Regions from separate parts of the Streptomyces sp. NBC_01166 genome, predicted to be linked through region 2. Evidence: riboswitches for the same ligand, from Rfam matches in the RefSeq annotation. Region 2 holds a riboswitch; the other holds the start of a gene.
What was found. A riboswitch is a leader RNA that binds a small molecule or an ion and turns the genes downstream of it on or off. The one in region 2 is predicted to bind glycine.
Positions count from the first base shown of each region.

Region 1: another riboswitch for glycine. It lies ahead of gcvP (aminomethyl-transferring glycine dehydrogenase); the one in region 2 lies ahead of gcvT (glycine cleavage system aminomethyltransferase GcvT).

Region 1 covers NZ_CP108613.1:1,429,937-1,441,136, reverse strand. The annotation lists gene OG379_RS06635 (DUF881 domain-containing protein) at 1-580, shown strand, start outside; gene OG379_RS06630 (FHA domain-containing protein) at 771-1,553, shown strand; gene OG379_RS06625 (MerR family transcriptional regulator) at 1,596-2,339, shown strand; gene OG379_RS06620 (bifunctional nuclease family protein) at 2,393-2,866, shown strand; gene OG379_RS06615 (MerR family transcriptional regulator) at 3,034-3,651, shown strand; gene OG379_RS06610 (DNA polymerase IV) at 3,731-5,206, shown strand; gene OG379_RS06605 (PRC-barrel domain-containing protein) at 5,128-5,499, opposite strand; glycine riboswitch at 5,633-5,728, shown strand; gene gcvP (aminomethyl-transferring glycine dehydrogenase) at 5,922-8,807, shown strand; gene OG379_RS06595 (DUF5999 family protein) at 8,878-9,084, opposite strand; gene OG379_RS06590 (hypothetical protein) at 9,374-9,988, opposite strand; gene OG379_RS06585 (glutamate-cysteine ligase family protein) at 10,481-11,200, shown strand, end outside.
Region 2 covers NZ_CP108613.1:5,810,183-5,821,382, forward strand. The annotation lists gene OG379_RS26865 (enoyl-CoA hydratase/isomerase family protein) at 1-144, shown strand, start outside; gene OG379_RS26870 (ATP-binding protein) at 395-910, shown strand; gene OG379_RS26875 (polysaccharide deacetylase family protein) at 1,303-2,097, shown strand; gene OG379_RS26880 (EF-hand domain-containing protein) at 2,219-2,434, shown strand; partial or broken gene OG379_RS26885 (hypothetical protein) at 2,431-2,700, shown strand; gene OG379_RS26890 (catalase) at 2,808-4,331, opposite strand; gene OG379_RS26895 (L-serine ammonia-lyase) at 4,622-6,007, opposite strand; gene glyA (serine hydroxymethyltransferase) at 6,164-7,423, opposite strand; gene gcvH (glycine cleavage system protein GcvH) at 7,442-7,819, opposite strand; gene gcvT (glycine cleavage system aminomethyltransferase GcvT) at 7,909-9,036, opposite strand; glycine riboswitch at 9,204-9,301, opposite strand; gene OG379_RS26915 (AAA family ATPase) at 9,475-10,164, shown strand; gene OG379_RS26920 (enhanced serine sensitivity protein SseB) at 10,341-11,117, shown strand.

The DNA of each region.
Region 1 (11,200 bases), 4.4 Mb from region 2:
GCGCGGGGCCCGCCAGGAGGACCTGGTCCGCATCCTCGACGAGCTCGACAACCGGACCCAGCGCCTCGAGGACGAGAAGCAGCGCCTCGACGACCAGCGCACGGAACTGGAGAACAGCTCCGACCAGGCGGAGGAGGCCCGCAAGCAGACGCTCGAGAAGGAGCGGCAGCTCGGTATCCTGGCAGGTACCGTCGCCGCGCACGGCCCCGGGATCACGCTGACCATCAGTGACCCGGCCGGCGCGGTGGAGGCCGACATGCTCCTCGACACCATCCAGGAGCTGCGCGCGGCGGGCGCCGAGGCCATCGAGATCAACGGCGTGCGGGTGGTGGCGAACACATACTTCTCCGGTGACGGGGGAGAGTTGAGAGTCGACGGCCGGAAGGTCGAGTCTCCCTACGAGTTCAAGGTCATCGGCAAGCCGCAGGACCTGGAGCCGGCTCTGAACATCCCCGGTGGTGTGGTGCAGACGCTCGAGAAGGAGCAGGCCACGGCGGAGGTGACACGCGCCGACGACATCGTCGTGGACGCCTTGCGACCCCCGAAGCAGCCTGATTACGCTCGGTCGTCGCCCCAGTGAGGCGGCGGAGCGCCGTACTCGAAGGACACGGGTGCCAGGTTGCGGGGGGTCGGCGCAACGGATCGGCGACGCGTGGTGGAAACTGTCGGGTGGATACGGACGTTGTGAGGATGTCCGGGTCGGCAGGTGTGTTCATTCAGGGTTCGTCCTGCCCCACGGGCGGGTCTATTTCGGTCAAGGGGAAACGCCCGTGAAGTTGTTTGCGAAGTTGTTCGGAAAGAGCGCCCGCGAGGACAGCAACAGCGCTGCCCGCCACCGCGCTCCGCGTCAGGGTGCCGAGGAGCAGGGTTCGGAGCGCCCGCTCTTCCGCGACGAGGTCCAGGGAGGCGCCGGCGGGTCCGGCGCGTCGTCCGTTGACCCCGGAGGTGCAGGGCGCATAGGTTTCGGTGAATCATCGACCTCGAGTACGGGTGGAGGGTTCGCCCCCGCTCCGGAGGGCTCGTCCATGCCGGTCTGTACGAGGTGCGGGCATCGCAATGCCGAGGCCAGCCGTTTCTGTTCCAACTGCGGTGCGCCGCTGAGGGGCGGAGTGCCCGAGCGTGCATCCGAGACGACCTCGACGATCTCGATCTCCGGTATCGAGGCGTACGAGGCCGAGGCGACAGGCCAGACGGCCGTTCCGTCGCTCTCCCCGGAGGCCCAGGCCGCCGTCGACGCCCTGCCGGCGGGTTCCGCGCTGCTGGTGGTGCGACGGGGCCCGAACTCCGGAAGCCGCTTCCTGCTGGACGGTGACCTGACGACGGCCGGCCGTCACCCGCAGAGCGACATCTTCCTCGACGACGTGACCGTGTCGCGGCGTCATGTGGAGTTCCACAGGAACCCGGACGGTAGTTTCACCGTGGGAGACGTCGGCAGCCTCAACGGCACCTACGTCAACCGCGAGCGCATCGATTCCGTCGCGCTGACCAACGGCGACGAAGTCCAGATCGGAAAGTACCGGCTGGTCTTCTACGCGAGCCAGCGAGGCGTGTGACCCTCCCCCGGACAGTGTCCGGGGGGATCCCCAGGAAGGTCCATGCTGCGAACACCGACAGGCGGTGCCGGTCACGGCACCGCCGCCGCTGGCGAGCGCGCGATGAGCATCGGCACGGTGCTTCTGCAGCTGCGCGACGAATTTCCCGAAGTCACCATCTCCAAGATCCGCTTCCTGGAGACGGAGGGGCTCATCGAGCCCCAGCGGACGGCGTCGGGCTACCGGAAGTTCGGCCCCGCCGACGTCGAGCGGCTGGCGCAGGTGCTGCGCATGCAGCGGGACCACTACCTGCCGCTCAAGGTCATCCGTGAGCACCTGGAGGCCCTCGCGCGCGGTGAGCAGGTGGCCCTGCCGTCCGGCGGCGGACCGGGTGATCCCGCCGACGCCCTCCGGGACCAGGACCTGGGGCAGGCCACCGCCGCCCGTATCGGACGCTCCGAGCTCCTGGCGGCCACCGAGGCCACCGAGGAGCAGCTCGACGAGTGGGAGTCGTACGGGCTGATCGTGCCCGCCGCCGGGGGGAGCTACGACGCCGAGGCGGTGAATGTGGCACGGCTGGTGGCGGACCTGGGAAGATTCGGTCTCGAACCTCGGCATCTGCGGGCCGTCAAGGCGGCCGCGGAGCGTGAGGCGGGACTGGTCGAGCAGGTGGTCGCGCCGCTGCGCCGACACAGGAATCCGCAGACCAGGGCACATGCGGAGGCCACCGCGAAGGAGCTCGCTGACCTCTCCGTCCGGCTCCACGCCGCGCTCGTGCAGAGCGCTCTGAAGGCCGGCTTCCACTGAGGGCGGAGGAGCCCGACTATCCAAACATGGCGGGCACGTCCTAGGGTTGCTGTGTGAACGAGCTCGACGTTGTGGGTGTCCGGGTGGAAATGCCCTCCAACCAACCGATCGTGCTCCTGCGTGAAGTGGGAGGCGACCGGTATCTCCCTATTTGGATCGGCCCTGGGGAAGCGACCGCGATCGCCTTCGCCCAGCAGGGCATGGCTCCGGCCAGGCCGCTGACCCATGATCTCTTCAAGGATGTGCTCGAGGCCGTCGGCCAGGAGCTCACCGAGGTCCGCATCACGGACCTGCGGGAAGGGGTTTTCTACGCGGAGCTGGTCTTTGCCAGCGGGGTCGAGGTGAGCGCGCGGCCGTCCGACGCCATAGCGCTCGCCCTGCGCACCGGCACGCCCATCTACGGCAGTGACGGCGTGCTGGACGACGCGGGTATCGCCATCCCGGACGAGCAGGAGGACGAGGTGGAGAAGTTCCGCGAGTTCCTCGACCAGATCTCGCCGGAGGACTTCGGTACCAACAGCCAGTGACCTTCCGCGGAGGCGGTGTCAGCGCATCCGACAAGCCGTTCCCGTAAATCAGTCACGCGAAACCACCCTCAGGGTGATTATCACTCGGCGTGCCGAGTGTGGCGATCGTTGACGCACCCCTGGTGACTGCCTACCTTCGAGGTGGCAGGTCAAGGACGGAGGTCGGCGTGAGAAGCAGCGGCGACGGTACGGCTGCGGGTGGGCCGTACCAGCAGCACGGCAGTGCGGCCGACCACTCCATCAGACAGCCGGTTCAGCCGGCTGTGGTGGCAGCGGACGGTGTGGGTGTGGCAGGGGACATCGGCTATCGGGGGCCGACAGCGTGCGCGGCGGCCGGGATCACCTACCGACAGCTGGACTACTGGGCGCGTACGGGGCTCGTGGAGCCGAGCGTGCGTCCGGCGTACGGGTCGGGGACGCAGCGTCTCTACAGCTTCCGGGACGTGGTTCTCCTCAAGATCGTCAAACGGTTCCTGGACACGGGGGTCGCTCTGCAGAACATCCGGACCACCGTTCAGCACCTCAGGGCGCGCGGATTCACGGATCTCGAGCGGATGACCCTGATGAGCGACGGTGCGACGGTCTACGAGTGCTCCTCGCCCGACGAGGTCGTGAATCTTCTCCAGGGCGGCCAGGGCATCTTCGGTATCGCCGTCGGTGTCGTCTGGCGGGATGTCGACGCGGCGCTGTCCCAGCTCCACGGGGAGCGTGTCGACACGGGGGAGACCCTGATCGGGCACAACCCCGCCGATGAACTGGCGCGCCGGCGCAATCGCGCGGGCTGAATGATTCACCGGGGCGGTCCGGCGCGACGCGTGCGCCGGGTGGGGCGGTTGTCAGTGGCGTAGGGCAGCATCGGTCCGTGTGAGAGCCGCACCCACCATCCTGCATCTGGACATGGATGCCTTCTACGCCTCGGCCGAGCAGGCGTCGAAGCCGAGCCTGCGCGGCAAGCCGGTGGTGGTGGGCGGCCTGGGGATGCGGGGCGTGGTCGCCACCGCGTCGTACGAGGCGAGGCGTCTGGGCGTGCATTCGGCGATGCCGATGGCACAGGCGAGGCGCCTCGCGCCGAACGCGGCCTATCTGGTCCCGCGCTTCGCGCTCTACCGGACGGTGAGCGACCAGGTGATGGAGCTGCTCGGACGGCTGTCACCGCTCGTCGAGCCGCTCAGCCTCGACGAGGCCTTCGTCGACCTCGAGGCCGGCGGGGTCGCCGACGACTCGGCGTCCGCGCGGGCGATCGGCGGACAACTGCGCACCGTCATCAGAGGCGTCACCGGACTCAGTGGTTCCGTCGGTCTGGCCGGCTCCAAGATGCTGGCCAAGATCGCCTCCGAGGAGGCGAAACCGGACGGGCTGCTGCTGATCGAGCCCGGCACCGAGCGTGAGCTCCTGGCGCCCATGTCCGTACGCATCCTCCCGGGCGTGGGCCCCGCCACCGGTGACCATCTCCGGCGCGCGGGAATGACCCTCGTCAGTCATCTGGCGGAGGCGGGCGAGGCGGAGCTCGTGCGGCTGCTGGGCAAGGCGCACGGCGTCGCGCTCCACCGCATGGCGCAGGGTTACGACGACCGTCCCGTCGTCGCCGAGAGGGATGCCAAATCCGTCTCGGTCGAGGACACCTTCGACGTGGACCTGCACGACCGGGTGCGCGTGAGGACGGAGGTCGAGCGGCTCGCGGACCGGTGCGTGCAGCGGCTGCGGGGCGCAGGCCGGTCCGGGCGCACCGTCGTCCTCAAGGTGCGCCGTTACGACTTCTCGACGCTCACCCGGTCCGAGACGCTGCGCGGCCCCACCGATGACCCCACGGTGGTCAGGGAGGCCGCTGCGCGCCTTCTGGAGGCCGTCGACACGACCGGCGGCGTCCGGCTGCTCGGAGTCGGTGTCACGGGGCTGGCGGACTTCACGCAGGAGGACCTCTTCGCGCAGGCAGCCGACGCGGAGCACGCCGCCGAGGAATCCGCCGCGGCAGCGGTCGCAGCCTCCGCCGCGGCGGACGAGGGGCGTCGCACGGGGGAGGAGGAGCCCGGAGGGGAGGCCCGGGAGAGCGACGAGCAACTGGCCGCGCGGCGCTGGCCGGCCGGGCACGACGTACGGCACGAGGTCCACGGGCACGGCTGGGTGCAGGGCAGCGGCGTCGGCCGGGTCACCGTTCGCTTCGAGGAACCGTGGACGCCACCCGGCCGGGTGCGGACGTTCCGGATCGATGATCCGCAGCTGCAGCCGGCCGATCCGCTCCGCCTGGTGCGGGACCCGGTGGACTACTCCTCGTGGCCGGCGAGCCTGCCGAAGTCCCTGTCCGGACCCGGGCCGGCGGAGGGGGAGGAGTCCAGTCCGTAATGGCGGTAGAGCTGCAGTTCCTGCTCGGGCGAGAGATGGCGGCCCACGCCGAAGTCCGGCGCGTCCTTGATCAGGGCCCGCTCGAATGGGACCACGAGCGCGCCGTCGACGAATTCGCTCGGCTCCAGCGGGACGAACGCGTCCCTGGTGAAGAGACCTGTGCGTACGGCGGCCCACTCGGGGACCCCGGTGGCGTCGTCGAGATAGACCTCGTCCACCGTTCCGATCTTGGCACCTTGGCGGTCGAAGGCCTTGCGGCCGATCAGGCTGCGCGGATCGATGTCGGTCTGCACGGTGCCTCCCACTGGTCACAACTGCATCAGGTGGTCGCGGCTGCTCCACCCTCACTACGAAATGCCAGATCCGGGATGTCGGCCACTCGAGACGGCCCGCCCCGGCCCCGCTGGTAGGCTGGAGCACGGCTGCTGACCCTGTGCGGGAGAGTCCTCCGGAGCGATTCGGAGGCGCCGAAGGAGCAACTCCTCCCCGGAATCTCTCAGGCCCCCGTACCGCACGGACGAGGTCACTCTGGAAAGCAGGGCGGGATCCGTACGGCACGTGCCGCGACGGGAACCACCCTCACCGACGGTGAAAGCCGGTATGCCCCAGGGCGTGCCGGTGAAGCTCTCAGGTCGAGATGACAGATGGGGAGGCCGTTCGGGCAGCCACGCCGTGGCGCCCCTCGCAGGTCGTGGCAGACCAGGAGGCCTCCATCATGACCCCCCGTCGCACTCCGCTCTCCCAGCTGGAGCAGGGCATTCCGTTCGAGCAGCGCCACATCGGGCCCGATGCCGAGGCCCAGGCGAAGATGCTGGCCCAGGTCGGCTACGGCTCCCTCGACGAGCTCACCGCCGCGGCGGTGCCCGACGTGATCAAGAGTGCCGAGGCGCTGAACCTCCCCGCGGCCCGTACCGAGGCCGAGGTGCTGGCCGAGCTGCGCAGCCTCGCCGACCGTAACCAGGTGCTCGCACCGATGATCGGGCTCGGCTACTACGGGACGTTCACCCCGCCGGTGATCCTGCGCAACGTCATGGAGAACCCCGCCTGGTACACGGCCTACACGCCGTACCAGCCGGAGATCTCCCAGGGGCGGCTCGAGGCCCTCCTGAACTTCCAGACGATGGTCGCCGACCTCACCGGGCTGCCGACCTCGGGCGCCTCGCTCCTCGACGAGGGCACCGCAGCGGCCGAGGCCATGGCCCTGGCACGGCGGGTCGGCAAGGTCAAGGGCGGCGTCTTCCTGGTCGACTCCGACACCCTGCCGCAGACCGTCGCCGTGATCGAGACCCGCGCCGAGCCGACCGGCGTCGAGGTGGTCGTCGCCGACCTCGGCGAGGGCATCCCCGCCGAGATCGCCGAGCGGGGCGTCTTCGGCGTGCTGCTCCAGTACCCGGGCGCCTCCGGTGCCGTGCGCGACATCAAGCCCGTCATCGAGCAGGCGCACGAGCTGGGCGCGATCGTGTCCGTCGCCGCCGACCTGCTGGCCCTGACGCTGCTCACCTCGCCCGGCGAACTGGGCGCGGACATCGCCGTGGGCACCACCCAGCGCTTCGGCGTCCCGATGGGCTTCGGCGGACCGCACGCCGGCTTCATGGCCGTGCGCGAGAAGTTCGCCCGCAGCCTGCCCGGCCGCCTCGTCGGTGTCTCCGTCGACGCGGACGGCGACAAGGCCTACCGGCTTGCGCTGCAGACCCGCGAGCAGCACATCCGCCGCGAGAAGGCCACCAGCAACATCTGCACCGCCCAGGTGCTGCTCGCCGTCATGGCCGGCATGTACGCCGTCTACCACGGGCCCGAGGGGCTGCGGACGATCGCCCGGCGCACCCACCGGTTCGCCGCCATCCTGGCCGAGGGGCTGCGGGCCGCCGGGACCGAGGTCGTGCACGACGCGTACTTCGACACCCTCACCGTCCGCGTGCCGGGGGGAGCGGCCGGTGTGGTCGCCGCCGCCCGTGAGCGCGGGGTGAACCTGCGGCTCGTCGACGCCGACCACGTCTCCGTCGCCTGCGACGAGACCACGACCCGCACCCGGATCGCCGCCGTCTGGGCGGCCTTCGGCGCCGACGGCGACATCGAGGCGCTGGACACCGCGACGGCCGACGCGCTGCCCGAGGGGCTGCTGCGCAGCGACGACGTCCTCACCCACCCGGTCTTCCACCAGTACCGCTCCGAGACGGCGATGCTGCGCTACCTGCGCAAGCTCGCCGACCGCGACTACGCGCTGGACCGGGGCATGATCCCGCTCGGCTCCTGCACGATGAAGCTCAACGCGACCGCCGAGATGGAGTCGATCACCTGGCCCGAATTCGGTGCGCTGCACCCCTTCGCGCCGGCCGAGCAGGCGCAGGGCTTCCTCACCCTCATCCGGGAGCTGGAGGAGCGTCTCGCCGAGGTCACCGGGTACGACGCCGTCTCCATCCAGCCCAACGCCGGTTCGCAGGGCGAATTCGCCGGTCTGCTGGCCGTGCGCGCGTATCACCGGGCCAACGGGGACCACGGACGTACGGTCTGCCTGATCCCGTCCTCCGCGCACGGCACCAACGCCGCGAGCGCCGTGATGGCCGGGATGAAGGTCGTCGTGGTGAAGACCGCCGACGACGGCGAGGTCGACATAGAGGATCTCCGGGCCAAGATCGCGGCCCACCGCGACGAGCTCGCCGTCCTCATGATCACCTACCCCTCCACGCACGGCGTCTTCGAGGAGCACGTCGCCGACATCTGCGGAGAGGTGCACGACGCCGGCGGTCAGGTGTACGTGGACGGTGCCAACCTCAACGCGCTGGTCGGTCTCGCCAAGCCGGGCCACTTCGGCGGTGACGTCTCCCACCTGAACCTGCACAAGACCTTCTGCATCCCGCACGGCGGCGGTGGCCCGGGTGTCGGCCCGGTCGGAGTACGCGCCCACCTGGCGCCGTACCTCCCCAACCACCCCCTCCAGCCCGCGGCGGGCCCCGAGACCGGCGTCGGGCCGATCTCTGCCGCTCCGTGGGGCTCGGCCGGAATCCTGCCGATCTCCTGGGCGTACGTACGTCTCATGGGGGGCGAGGGTCTGAAGCGTGCGACGCAGGTCGCGGTACTCGCGGCCAACTACATCGCCAAGCGTCTCGAACCGCACTTCCCGGTCCTCTACAACGGCCCGGCCGGCCTGGTCGCGCACGAGTGCATCGTGGACCTGCGGCCGGTCTCCAAGGCGACCGGTGTCAGCATCGACGACATCGCCAAGCGGCTGATCGACTACGGCTTCCACTCGCCGACCATGTCGTTCCCGGTGGCCGGGACGCTGATGATCGAGCCGACGGAGAGCGAGGACCTCGCCGAGCTCGACCGGTTCTGCGACACGATGATCGCCATCCGCGGCGAGATCGACAAGGTCGCCTCCGGTGAGTGGAGCGGGGACGACAACCCGCTGCGCAACGCCCCGCACACGGCGGCGGCGCTCGGTGGCGAGTGGACGCACGCCTACAGCCGCGAAGAGGCGGTCTTCCCGGCCGGCGTCACGCCTTCGGACAAGTACTGGCCGCCGGTGCGCCGGATCGACGGTGCGTTCGGTGACCGCAACCTCGTCTGCTCCTGCCCGCCGCTGGACGCGTACGACCAGTAGGCACGGGGACACGCGTCGGGGCCGGTGCGGAGACTTCTCCGGGCCGGCCCCCGTGTTCCGTCGGCCGCGGTCAGGCGGCCTTCATCACCTGACCGCTCTTCAGCGGGCGGTGAGGGGCGATGATCTGCCCGTCAGGGAGCAGCTCACCGGTGTCCTCGAAGAGCAGGACGCCGTTGCACAGAAGGCTCCAGCCCTGTTCCGGGTGGTGGGCCATCAGACGTGCGGCTTCCCGGTCGTTGGAGTCAGCGGTTGGACAGGGTGGCTGGTGCTGGCACATGGGTGGGTTCTTTCGCTGCGTTGAGTCGAGTGTCCTGCGGCTGGACGATGTGTTCATGGCCGCCCCCGTATCAAGTCGGTCCGGTCCCAGTGTTGCCCTACGGACGTCTCTCCGCAGGGATTTCGCGGCAGCTGCTGTTCTCCTCCCATGACGCATCACCCGGCCGGACGGTTCGATCCAACTTGGCTGTCCGTTCGGATGGTTCGGGGTGACCTGACCGGACTAGTCCGGACGGGTACGGACGCGCCCCCGCCGAGCAGTCTCGGCGGGGGCGCGTGTGTCAGGAGTGTCAGGCCGGCGACCCGAGGAGGCCGGGGAGTTCGGGAAGGTCCGGCAGAGGCGCCGGGGTGACACGCAGTGTCATGACCGGAAGCAGCTCCGCGACGTGGTGCGGACGGTGAGCCGTGATGCCCGGGGGAGCGGGTGCCAGGGGCACCAGCACATCGGTCGGGGCGAGCGTGCCGCCGGCGGCGTCGGCCTCGATGTCGTGGTGCAGCCACAGCGTGAACATGTACAGCTCGGGCACCGACAGCAGACGTGGCTGGTAGTGCGTCGTCGACGACTCCGCCTGGCGTACGGCGAGTTCGGTGGAGACGATGTAAGGGCCCTCGAAGAAGTGCGAGAAGGTCCAGCCGTCGGCGGTGAGCATGGTGTCCGCGGCGGCGACGGCGCGCTCACCGCTGCGGATCAGGAAGCGCCAGCCGGCGAGGCGGGTGCGCGGTGCGGCGTCGTTCGGCACGATCCGGTCCAGTACATGGACGGGAAGCGGGAGTTCGGGGCTCAGCGATCCCTGGACGGACCGGAGAGCGGGCGTGTGGGCCTCGCGGACTGCGGTGGGAGAACCGAGTGCCGCGAGAACGCTGCGCAGTGCGGGCGCGGGGGCCGGGGAAACATGCAGCGGCATAGTGGGTCGCCTCTCACTTCGGAGACACGGTGGTGCGTGGGCGGGTGCAGACGGCGCTGTCGGCGTGCGGGGCCAGAGGAAGGCCGGTGACGGGGCGGACGGGCCGGTGCGTCAACTCTCTGCCTCGTTCGCAGAGTTTATACGACAAATGTTCACACGGTGTTTCGGCTAGCCGACCCGCATATTGCGCGCAAGGCGGATTCGAGACTTTGAATTGCGCGGTTTCTGTGGATTCGGGCCGCTCCCGACCCGCGTTGCCAGGTACTTTCCCGGCGCGGCGGTAGGCTGAAACCCGTCGGTGTTTCAGCCGGGCAACCCGACCTGGCAAACTGCGTATGCCCCATGCCTTCGGAATGTGCCTCCGGCTTCAGTCACCAGACTACTGGGTGCCCATCGGTCGTGGGGGCGTTACGGATCATCTCGTCGGGGCATTATCGATCGTGATACGAGCGGCCTGTGCCGCGGGCCGCCCACTCGAGGAGGGACCCTTCGATGGGCGAGAAGGTCGTGGCGGGTGCCTTTGCCCCGTCCGATCGGCAGACGTACCGCGAGAAGCTCACCCAGTGCCTGGCGGGGCTGGAGAGGCTCCTGTCGGAGCGGAGGTTCGATCGTCCCAGGAATCTCATGGGGCTGGAGATCGAGCTGAATCTCGCAGGATCGGACGGCATGCCGAGGATGCGGAATGCGGAGGTGCTCCAGCGCATCGCCAGCCGGGATTTCCAGACGGAACTGGGGATGTTCAACCTGGAAGTAAATATTCTTCCCCACCGGCTGAGCGGCCGGGTATTCGATCAGCTGGCCGAGGAGTTGCGTACGGGGCTCGCATATGCCCACCGGAAGGCGGCGGAGGTCGACGCGGGGATCGTGATGATCGGCATCCTGCCGACCCTCGGCCGGGACGACGTGGTTTCGGCGAACCTCTCGGACGTCGACCGTTACACGCTCCTCAACGACCAAATGGCGGCCGCGCGCGGCGAGGAATTCGTCCTCGATATCGAAGGTGTCGAGCGATTGGTCTCGACCTCCGCCTCGATCGCCCCCGAGTCGGCCTGCACCTCGGTGCAGTTGCACCTGCAGGTGACGCCGGACCGTTTCGCCGACGTCTGGAACGCGGCGCAGGCCATCGCGTCCGTGCAGATCGCAGTCGGGGCGAACTCCCCCTTCCTGTTCGGCAAGGAGCTGTGGCGCGAGTCGAGGCCGCCGCTGTTCCAG
Region 2 (11,200 bases):
GTGGACGCGGGGCTGGAGACGGACATCGACACCGGGCTCACGATCGAGCGGACCTGGTTCGCGGGCTTGTTCGCCACCGAGGACCGCGAGCGAGGCATGCGCAGCTTCGTGGAGGAGGGCCCGGGCAAGGCCGAATTCCTCTGACCCAGCGTGAGTTGCGTACAGGGGCACGTACGTTCATCCGTGCGGGCGGATTAGCTGGACCTTAAGAGAACCTTAAGGCGTGGCGCCCGCTCCGCTCGTGCAATTACTCGGCCTCTCGCCCCGCCGCAGGTGGGCATGGCTGAACAGGGCTCCGTTCTGCCCCTGGCATATGCCGGAGAACCGGCGCGGAAGGACTGGTTCCGGTAGAGGGATTCTGCCGGAACGGTCACAGAGAGCGTTCTGTGCGTCCATGATGGGTGGCATGGCGGGCCTGGAGGGTGTGGAGCAGCCGCGACAGCGCAGCGGCGCGACAGCGGCGCGATGGACGACTGCCGTCGAAGACGAACAGGCGTTCAAAGCACTGGAGTTGTTCGGAAATCCGACGGAGGGCGAAGTCCGTCTGCCCTCCCGTCCGGAGTCCGCCGCCACCGCCCGGCGCATCACTTCCTGTGTGATGCTGCGTCACTGGCAGCTTCCTCCGCAGACCGCCGAATACGGTGTGCTACTGGTCTCCGAGCTCGTGGGCAACGCGGTGCGGCATACCGGGGCGCGGGTTTTCGGGCTGCGGATGCTGCGCCGCCGCGGCTGGGTGCGGATCGAGGTGCGCGACCCTTCGCGTGGGCTTCCGTGTCTGATGCCCGTCCATGAGATGGACGTCAGCGGGCGGGGTCTCTTCCTGGTGGACAAGCTCTCCGACCGGTGGGGCGTGGATCTCCTACCGCGCGGGAAGACCACCTGGTTCGAGATGCGCACCGTCGACCGCTGACACGCAGAAGCCCCCGGTCCGCCTGGGTGGTGGCGTGTCGGGGGCTTCTGAGGGGGCCGTGGAATGGGGGGGGGTGTGTCCACGGCCGCACCGGGGACCTGGCTCGGGTCGGAGGAGGTCGCGCCCCCGACTATGGCAGACGGGCGACCTCGGAGCCAAAGCCTCAAAGCGGACAATTTCCAATCTAACTGTCTATTTGGTTTATGAATCGCAGGTGTGATGAGTCACTCGCCTGGCATTCTCTCCGTATCGATCGGTTTCTCTCGGTGATTCATCGATCACCTCATGGAGACGGCCACACGCGGCCACCCCGGAATCTCCACGTGCTCCGCCTTACTGTGTCTCGGGTCTCGGGAAAACAGCACCCGAACCGACCCGCGAGGTGGACGTCCATGAGCGCTCGCAGGACAACGGTGCCCAGACGCAGCGCCCTGCGCACGGCGGCCGGAGCGCTCCTGGCAGGCACATCGGCGGCCGGCTGCGCACAGGACGGGGCAGCGCGCTCTCCGGCCCCGGCGGCCGCGCGGAACGGTGAGAGCGTCCGGAGCGCGCCACGTCCGGCCGCCGCCCCGCGGCGCTTCCCCGGGCAGCCGGTGCAGATCGAGCACGGCCCCCGCGGCCGCCCCCGGGTCGCCCTCACCTTCCACGGCCAGGGCGACCCCGCCCTGGCCCGCACCGTCCTCGCCGAGGCCGAACGGGCCGGCGCCCGGCTCACCGTCCTGGCCGTCGGCAGCTGGCTCGACCGGAACCCCGATATGGCCCGCCGGATCCTCGACGGGGGCCATGACCTCGGCAACCACACCCAGAGCCACCTCGACATCAATGCGATGGACGAGACGCGGGCGTACGAGGAGATCACCGGCTGCGCCCAGCGCCTGCGCCGGCTCACCGGTTCGATCGGCACCTGGTTCAGGCCCTCGCGCGCCCGGTACGCCACCCCGCTCGTCCAGGACCTCGCGCGCCGGGCCGGCTACCCCCACGTCCTCTCCTACGACGTGGAGTCCCTCGACTTCACCTCACCAGGGGTCGCGGCCGTCACACGCAAGGTCGCCGGTGAACTGCGCAACGGCTCCGTGGTGAGCCTGCACTTCGGTTACCGGGACACCATCGCCGCGCTGCCCCTCCTCCTCACGGAGATCGACCGTCGTCGGCTGCGCGCGGTGACCACCACGGAGCTGCTGACCTGAGTCCTCGCGTCCGCGGGCGGGTCCCGGGCCGGGGCCCGGGCGCGGTCGCCCGCCGGATCCGCCGTCCGGGGCGCCGGATAATCTGACCTCCGTCAACGACGCTTAACGAAGGGGCGGAACAGTGGCGGACATCGAGTCGGCACGAGCGGCATTCGAGCGCTTCGACCAGAACAGCGACGGCCGCATAACGGCCGTCGAGTACAAGAGCGCCATGGCGCAGCTCGGTGACCCCTATGTCACCGAGACGGTCGCCCAGGCCGTCATCAACGCCCACGACGGCAACGGCGACGGCGAGCTCACGTTCGACGAGTTCTGGGCCTCGCAGAACAAGGCCTGACCCAATCCGGCAGGTGGCGGTCCGGCCCTTCGCGTCGGCGAAGGGCCTCGGATCCGCCGACCACCCCGTGCCCCTGGCGCTCAGTCCCCCGGAGGACCGCCGCGTTCCCGGCGTGCGCCGACGCCTGCAGCCAGGGGATGGCCGCAGGCCCCTACGTGTTCACCTCGGGCTTCGGCCCCCAGGACGTCGTCGAGGTGACGGCCCACCTCCAGCACCTGCGCCGCGACTTCGCCGCTTACGACGCCGCGTACCGCGCCTTGTTCAAAGCCGTGCGTGCGACAGGCCTCCGCCCCCCGTGGGAACGAGGGGCGGAGGCCTGTGCGACGCGTGTGCGCGGAAGCCGGGGCGCCGATGCCCGAGGGGCGTACGGCTCTCAGGCCTTGCGCTGCATGTCCCGGCGCGCCGGGTTGCCCTGCTCCTGGGCCTTGGGGTCCTTCTCGCCGGCCTTCGCGCGCACGCCCTGCTCGATGCGCTTGCCGATGGTGCCGTCGATGTTCGACCAGTAGGTGAAGGCCCGTTGCAGCACGGGCTCGGTCACGCCGTTGAGCAGGTGGCCGACGACGTTGTCCACCAGCCGGTCCCGCGCCGCGTCGTCGAGGACCTCCCGCACCATGGTGCCGGCCTGCCCCCAGTCGTCGTCCTCGGCGTGGTCGACATAGGCCGCCCGGGTGATCTCACCGTCGGCGTACCAGCTCGGCGGGGTTCCGTAACGCTCGGTGTCGGCCGCCGGGCCGCCCTTGGAGTTCGGCGCGTAGACCGGGTCGGTGGTCTTCCGGTACGCCATCGCTCCGTCCTTGGAATATGTGCGCACCGGGACGACGGGGGCGTTGACGGGCAGCTGCTGGTAGTTGCCCCCGATGCGGTAGCGGTGCGCGTCCGCGTAGGAGAACAGCCGCGCCAGGAGCATGCGGTCCGGGCTCGGGCCGATGCCCGGTACGAAGTTGTTCGGCTGGAAGGCCGCCTGCTCGATCTCGGCGTGGTTGTCGGTGGGATTGCGGTCGAGCGTCATCCGCCCGACCTCGATCAGCGGGTAGTCGCCGTGCGGCCACACCTTGGTCAGGTCGAAGGGATTGAACCGGTAGTCCTTGGCGTCCTCGTACGGCATGATCTGGACCTTCAGCGTCCAGCTCGGGTACTCCCCGTCGCGGATGTGCTCGAAGAGATCACGCGTGTGATAGTCCGTGTCCGCGGAGGCCATCTGGTCGGCCTCGTGCTGGGTGAACGTCTCGACGCCCTGGTCCGTCTTGAAGTGGTACTTCACCCAGAACCGCTGGCCCTGCGCGTTGATCCACATGTACGTGTGCGAGGTGTAGCCGTTCATATGGCGCCAGGTGCGCGGGATGCCGCGGTCACCCATCAGCCAGGTGACCTGGTGCGCAGACTCGGGCGAGAGGGTCCAGAAGTCCCACTGCATGTCGTGGTCGCGCAGGTTGTTGTCCGCCCGGCGTTTCTGGGACCGGATGAAGTGCTGGAACTTCATCGGGTCCTTCACGAAGAACACGGGGGTGTTGTTGCCCACCATGTCGTAGTTGCCTTCGCTGGTGTAGAACTTCACCGCGAAACCGCGGGGGTCCCGCCAGGTGTCCGGGCTGCCCCGCTCCCCGGCGACGGTGGAGAACCTGATGACCAGGTCGGTCGTGGCGCCGGGCTGGAAGAGCGCGGCCTTCGTGTACGCGGAGACGTCCGCGGTCACCTCGAACCGCCCGAAGGCGCCGCTGCCCTTGGCGTGCGGCTGGCGTTCGGGGATTCGTTCACGGTTGAACTGGGCCATCTGCTCGATCAGGTAGGAGTCCTGGAGCAGGATCGGCCCGCCCGGGCCCACGGTGAGCGAATGCTCATCGCTCTCCACCGGGGCGCCGGAGTCGGAGGTGGTCGGCTTGTGCGAGGTGTCGGTCATTGCGTCGTTCCCCTTCGTCTTTGCCGCGGAGATACCGGTGGCGGCTCCGCACCGGGCGCCTCCGGACCGAGCGCTCCGGTGAGGAGCGTCGAGGCGTGGGCGGAGCCGGTCAGGAAGAGCGCTCCGCGCCGCCCGGGCGGGGCCGTGCTCGTCCCCTGCGCATGCACTGGTAACCCTCTACCAATGTAGGCAAACATGGACAACCGGCCAGTCAAGGATCGGTCGGCATCCGTGTGGAGCCCGGCACCCTCCGCCTGTCCGCGCAGAGGGGATTCACACGTGGACGCGGTCTAGCACTCGATGATGTTCACCGCGAGCCCGCCCCGGGCCGTCTCCTTGTACTTCACGCTCATGTCCGCACCCGTCTCCTTCATGGTCTTGATGACCTTGTCCAGGGAGACCTTGTGGCTGCCGTCGCCGCGCAGCGCCATCTTGGCCGCCGTGACCGCCTTGACCGCCGCCATGCCGTTGCGCTCGATGCAGGGGATCTGGACGAGACCGCCGACCGGGTCACAGGTCAGGCCCAGATTGTGCTCCATGCCGATCTCGGCGGCGTTCTCCACCTGCTCGGGGGAGCCGCCCAGGACCTCGGCGAGGGCTCCGGCGGCCATGGAGCAGGCGGAGCCGACCTCGCCCTGGCAGCCGACCTCGGCGCCGGATATGGAGGCGTTCTCCTTGAAGAGCATGCCGATCGCTCCCGCGGCCAGCAGGAAGCGGACGACGCTGTCGTCCTTCTCGGCCTCGGTGCAGCCGCCCGCCGCGAAGTTCATCCAGTAGTGCAGGACGGCGGGGATGATGCCCGCCGCGCCGTTGGTCGGGGCGGTCACCACGCGGCCCCCGGCGGCGTTCTCCTCGTTGACGGCCATCGCGTAGAGGGTGATCCACTCCATCGCGTGCGTCTGGGGGTCGCCCTCGGCCCGGAGCTGCCTGGCCGAGTTCGCGGCCCGGCGGCGGACCTTCAGCCCGCCGGGCAGGATGCCCTCCCGGGACATGCCGCGGGCGATGCAGGCCTGCATGACGCGCCAGATCTCCAGCAGCCCGGCCCGGATCTCGTCCTCGGTCCGCCAGGCCTTCTCGTTCTCCAGCATCAGGGAGGAGATGGACAGACCGGTCTCCCGGGCGAGCCTCAGCAGCTCGTCGCCGGTGCGGAAGGGGTGCTTCAGGACGGTGTCGTCCGGGACGATCGGGTTCTCCCCGGCCACCGCGTCCTCGTCGACGACGAAGCCGCCGCCCACCGAGTAGTACGTCTTCTCCAGGAGCGGGGCGCCGTCACGGTCGTACGCGAGGACCGTCATCCCGTTGGCGTGGTACGGCAGGGCCTTCCGCCGGTGCAGGACCAGCTGCTCGTCGGCGTCGAAGGGGATGTCGTGCATGCCGAGCAGGTTGATGCGCCCCGAGGCGCGGATCTCCTCGACGCGGGCGTCGGCGCCCTCGACGTCGACCGTGCGGGGCGACTCGCCCTCCAGACCCAGCAGCACGGCCTTCGGGGTGCCGTGACCGTGACCGGTCGCGCCGAGCGAGCCGTACAGCTCGGCCCGTATCGAGGCGGTGTGGGCCAGCAGGCCCTCGTTCTTGAGGCGGCGGGCGAACATGCGGGCCGCGCGCATCGGGCCGACCGTGTGGGAGCTGGACGGGCCGATGCCGACCGAGAAGAGGTCGAAGACCGAGAGGGCCACGGGAGTACTCCTAAGGCGTTGGTGGACGTCGTTGTCCGCCGGGTGGTGCGGGGACGGGCCGGTGGGCCCGGGAGCGCGGGGCAAAGGGGTGGGGGCACCGGGCTCACTGTGTTCAGTGTGCGCGGTGCCCCCACCCTGCGTGCAAATCGCGGGTGACTACTTGATGCCGGGGTACAGCGGGAACTTCTCGGCCAGCGCGATCACACGGGCCTTGAGGTCGTCGGCGTCGTACGTGGGCTTCAGGGCGGCCGCGATGATCTCGGCGACCTCGGCGAAGTCCTCCGCCTGGAAGCCACGGGTGGCCAGGGCGGGCGTGCCGATCCGCAGACCCGAGGTGACCATCGGGGGCCGCGGGTCGTTCGGGATGGCGTTCCGGTTGACCGTGATGCCCAGCTCGTGGAGCCGGTCCTCGGCCTGCTGGCCGTCCAGCTCGGAGTTGCGCAGGTCGACCAGGACCAGGTGGACGTCCGTACCGCCGGAGAGGACGGAGACGCCGACCTCGGTGACGTCCGGCTGCACCAGGCGCTCGGCGAGGATGCGGGCGCCGTCCAGGGTGCGCTGCTGGCGCTCCTTGAACTCGTCGGTCGCCGCGACCTTGAACGAGACCGCCTTGGCCGCGATCACGTGCTCCAGCGGGCCGCCCTGCTGACCGGGGAAGACCGCCGAGTTGATCTTCTTGGCGAGCTCCTGGGTCGACAGGATGACGCCACCGCGCGGACCGCCGAGGGTCTTGTGCGTGGTGGTCGTGACGACGTGGGCGTGCGGCACCGGGTTGGGGTGCAGACCCGCGGCGACCAGGCCCGCGAAGTGCGCCATGTCGACCATCAGGTACGCGCCGACCTCGTCCGCGATGCGGCGGAAGGCGGCGAAGTCCAGCTGGCGCGGGTAGGCGGACCAGCCGGCCACGATGAGCTTCGGCTTCGACTCCTTGGCGAGGCGCTCGACCTCGGCCATGTCCACGACGCCGGTGTCGTCGACGTGGTACGGGACCACGTTGTAGAGCTTGCCGGAGAAGTTGATCTTCATGCCGTGGGTCAGGTGACCGCCGTGGGCCAGGTTCAGACCCATGATCGTGTCGCCCGGCTTCAGCAGCGCGAACATCGCGGCGGCGTTGGCCTGCGCACCGGAGTGCGGCTGGACGTTCGCGGCCTCGGCGCCGAAGAGCGCCTTGATGCGGTCGATCGCGATCTGCTCGACCACGTCGACGTGCTCGCAGCCACCGTAGTAGCGGCGGCCGGGGTAGCCCTCGGCGTACTTGTTGGTGAGGACGGAGCCCTGCGCCTCCATGACCGCGACCGGAGCGAAGTTCTCCGAGGCGATCATCTCGAGGGTGGACTGCTGACGGTGGAGCTCGGCGTCGACGGCGGCGGCGACGTCCGGGTCCAGCTCGTGGAGGGAGGAGTTGAGAAGCGACATCAGTGGGTCCCTAAGGTCTCAGTTGCCGGAGAACGCGGTGTACTCGTCGGCGGAGAGAAGGTCCTTCGGCTCCTCCGCGACGCGCACCTTGAACAGCCAGCCGCCCTCGAAGGGGGCGGAGTTCACCAGCGACGGGTCGTCCACGACGTCCTGGTTGGCCGCGGTCACCTCGCCGGTCACCGGCGAGTACAGGTCGCTGACCGACTTGGTCGACTCCAGCTCACCGCAGGTCTCGCCCGCGGTCACCGTGTCACCGACCTCCGGGAGCTGGGCGTAGACGACGTCACCGAGCGCGTTGGCCGCGAATTCGGTGATACCGACCGCGGCCACGCCGTCCTCGAGGGCCGACAGCCACTCGTGCTCCTTGCTGTACCGCAGCTGCTGGGGGTTGCTCATGACCTGAATTCTCCTGTACGCGGGGGAGTGCTGATGAACGGTGGTCTTACGGTGTGAGACACGACTGCGTCACGTGCGGGGGCCAGGTGTCACTTACGGCGCTTGTAGAACGGCAGCGCCACGACCTCGTACGGCTCGTGCTTGCCCCGGATGTCGACCCCGACACCCTCGGTGCCGGGCGCGGCGTGCGCCGCGTCCACGTAGGCCATGGCGATCGGCTTGCCCAGGGTGGGCGACGGCGCACCGGAGGTGACCTCGCCCACGACCTGCCCGCCGGCCACGACGGGGTAACCGGCGCGCGGCACCCGGCGGCCCTCGGCGACCAGGCCGACGAGCTTGCGGGGCGGGGCGCTCTCCGCACGGGCCGCCGCGGCGGTCAGCGCCTCGCGGCCGACGAAGTCGCCCTCCTTCTCGAACTTCACGACCCTGCCCAGGCCCGCGTCGAAGGGCGTCAGCGCGGTGGTCAGCTCGTGCCCGTACAGCGGCATGCCCGCCTCCAGGCGGAGCGTGTCGCGGCAGGAGAGCCCGCAGGGGATCAGACCGTACGGCGCACCGGCCTCGGTCAGCGCCTTCCAGAGCTGCTCGGCATGGGCGGGGGCCACGAAGAGCTCGAAGCCGTCCTCGCCGGTGTAGCCGGTACGGGCGATGAGCGCGGGGACGCCGGCGACCGTTCCGGGGAGTCCGGCGTAGTACTTCAGTCCGTCCAGGTCGGCGTCCGTGACCGACTTCAGTACGGCGGGGGAGTCGGGTCCCTGGACGGCGATCAGCGCGTAGGCGTCGCGGTCGTCCCGCACCTCGGTGTCGAAGTCCCCGGCGCGCTCGGTGAGGGTGTCCAGGACGAGCTGGGCGTTGCCCGCGTTGGCGACCACCATGTACTCCGTCTCGCCCAGGCGGTAGACGATCAGGTCGTCCAGGATCCCGCCGTCCTCCGCGACGATCATCGTGTAGCGGGCCCGGCCCACGCCCACGGTGGCGATGTTGCCGACCAGCGCGTAGCTCAGGAAGGCCGCCGCCTGCGGACCGGTGACGGTGATCTCGCCCATGTGCGACAGGTCGAACAGGCCGGCCCGCTCGCGTACGGCGTTGTGCTCGTCACGCTCGCTGGCGTACCGCAGCGGCATGTCCCAGCCGGCGAAGTCGGTCATGGTCGCGCCCAGGGACCGATGCAGGGCATCGAGGGCGGTGAGACGGGGGGCGGTGCTCGGGGCAGTGCTCATGGACATGGCTCCAGGGCATGACGACAGGGGGTGGTTCCCTCCCCATCTGTCATCGGAACCTGAGAGGTTCGCCGAAAGCCCCTGAAAGGGTCCCGACGGGGTCGGCCCCGTCAGCGTCGGCTTGCACCTTGGGTGGAGCCGCAGAGCGGCCCGCTTTTCAGATCTGCCTCATCCACGCGGTACGGGGCCTGAGAGATTCAAGGGAGGAACTTGCTCCTTCGGCGCCCGGCGCACACGGTGACCGGGACTCTCCCGCGCGGATTCAAACGGCCTGTATGCAGTTGGCGGGGTCATCATCGCACGCATTGCGGGAGAGTGGGGCGTCCAGACCCGGACGGGTGCCGGCACCGACACGTACGGGCGGAAGCGGTTGTGCCGCATTACCTTTTCTTTACACTTCTTGGGCAGGTCGGTGGGTGACTCGGCAGGGGGAAGGCGATGACGTTGCAGCGCTACGCGACAACCGCGGGGGCGGCACGCGGTGCGATGCCCCAGCAGCCGGGCGCACCCGCCCGGGAGCTGACGGGCGGACACGCTCCGGTGGTGCGTGATCTGCGGGGCGGGGGTGGCCGGGGACCGAGCGGCCTGGACTTCGCGGCGGGTGACGTGGTCGTGGTCTCGGGGCTGCCCGGCAGCGGGAAGTCGACGCTGATCCGGCGGGCGGCGAAGGAGCACGCGGTCGACTCCCAGGACACCAGGGACCGCTGGGCGGCGGCCCTGCCCGGTTTACTCCCGTACGCCCTCTACCGCCCCCTGGTGCGCGCCGCGCACTACGCCGGGCTCTGGCGGCGCCTGCGGTCGGGCGGACCCGTCGTCGTGCACGACTGCGGTACGCAGGCGTGGGTGCGGCGCTGGCTGGCGCGTGAGGCCCGGCGCCGGGGCAGCGGCCTCCATCTCGTCCTGCTCGACGTCACCCCCCGGGTGGCCAGGCAGGGGCAGCGGGAGCGCGGGCGCGGGGTCTCCGGATACGCGTTCGCCCGGCACCGGCGCGCGGTGGGCCGGTTGCTGCGCGACACGGAGACCGGCCTGCTGCCTCCGGGATGCGCCTCGGCGGTGCTGCTCGACCGTGAGACCGCGGCGGGCATCGACCGGATCTCGTTCCCGGAGGCGCGGCTCCCGCAGGATTAGACCGCCCGGCGCGTCACCGTTCGCATACGCACAGTTCGCGGACCCCCGGCACGCTGTCCGGAATCTGGACGGTGCGGTGGACAGGGGCGCCGCTTCCGCCTGCGGCTCTGCCCTCCCGGCCCGACCCGGTCTAGAGTTTCAGCCGCACCGCACGGCGAGAAAGGGACACAGACACCGTGGACATTCCGGCTCAGGCCCAGGCGCCGTCGCATCCGTCACAGGGATGGCCGGCCAACGAGCTCGAAGAAGTTCTCAGCGCCTCCCTCGGCGTGCCCGGCGCGGGCGGACGGCTGGTCGAGGTGCTCGGCCGCAGCCAGGTCTGGGTCCCCCTGCCGAACGGCGGGGGGCCCGACAGCATCGGCCTCGACCTGCCGACGGTCGACATCGACGGCGGCGCCTACGTCCCCGTCTTCAGCTCCGAGGCGCAGTTCCTCCAGTGCGTCGGCACCCATCTCTCCTTCACCGTGGCGCCCGCACGCGAGTTCGCCCGTGGACTGCCCCCGCAGCTCGGTATAGCGGTCAACCCCGGCGGTGCCGTCGGGGTGCCCCTGCCGCCCCCCGCCGTCGCCGAGCTCTGCCGGGCCGGGCGGACCCCGCTGGACGGCCCCGCGAGCGGCGGCCGGGTGCGGCTGTACGAGCCGGACTGGAAGGAGGACCCGGTCGACTTCCTCGCCGCGGTCTCCGCCGAATTCCAGGAGACCGCCGTGGTGAACACCGCGCGCCGGGTGCTGGCCAGCATCGAGGGCGACAGCCCCGTCCTCTTCGTCGGCGTCGAGTCCGCCGTGTGGGACGCCGCCGGTCAGAGCGCCCCGCTGGACGCCCTGGGCCGCGCGCTCGGCCGGGTCCAGGTGCCCTGGCCGGTCAATCTCCTGCTGCTCGACGTGGCGCAGGACCCGGTCGGCGACTGGATGCTGGAGAAGGTACGTCCGTTCTACCGGCGCGACGCGTACTGAGAGACGGAGCCCCCGTTGCCACGTGGCGTCAAGCCGGTGTCAGGGGCGGCGCATAAGCTGGTTGGATGACGAGGCCGCCCCGT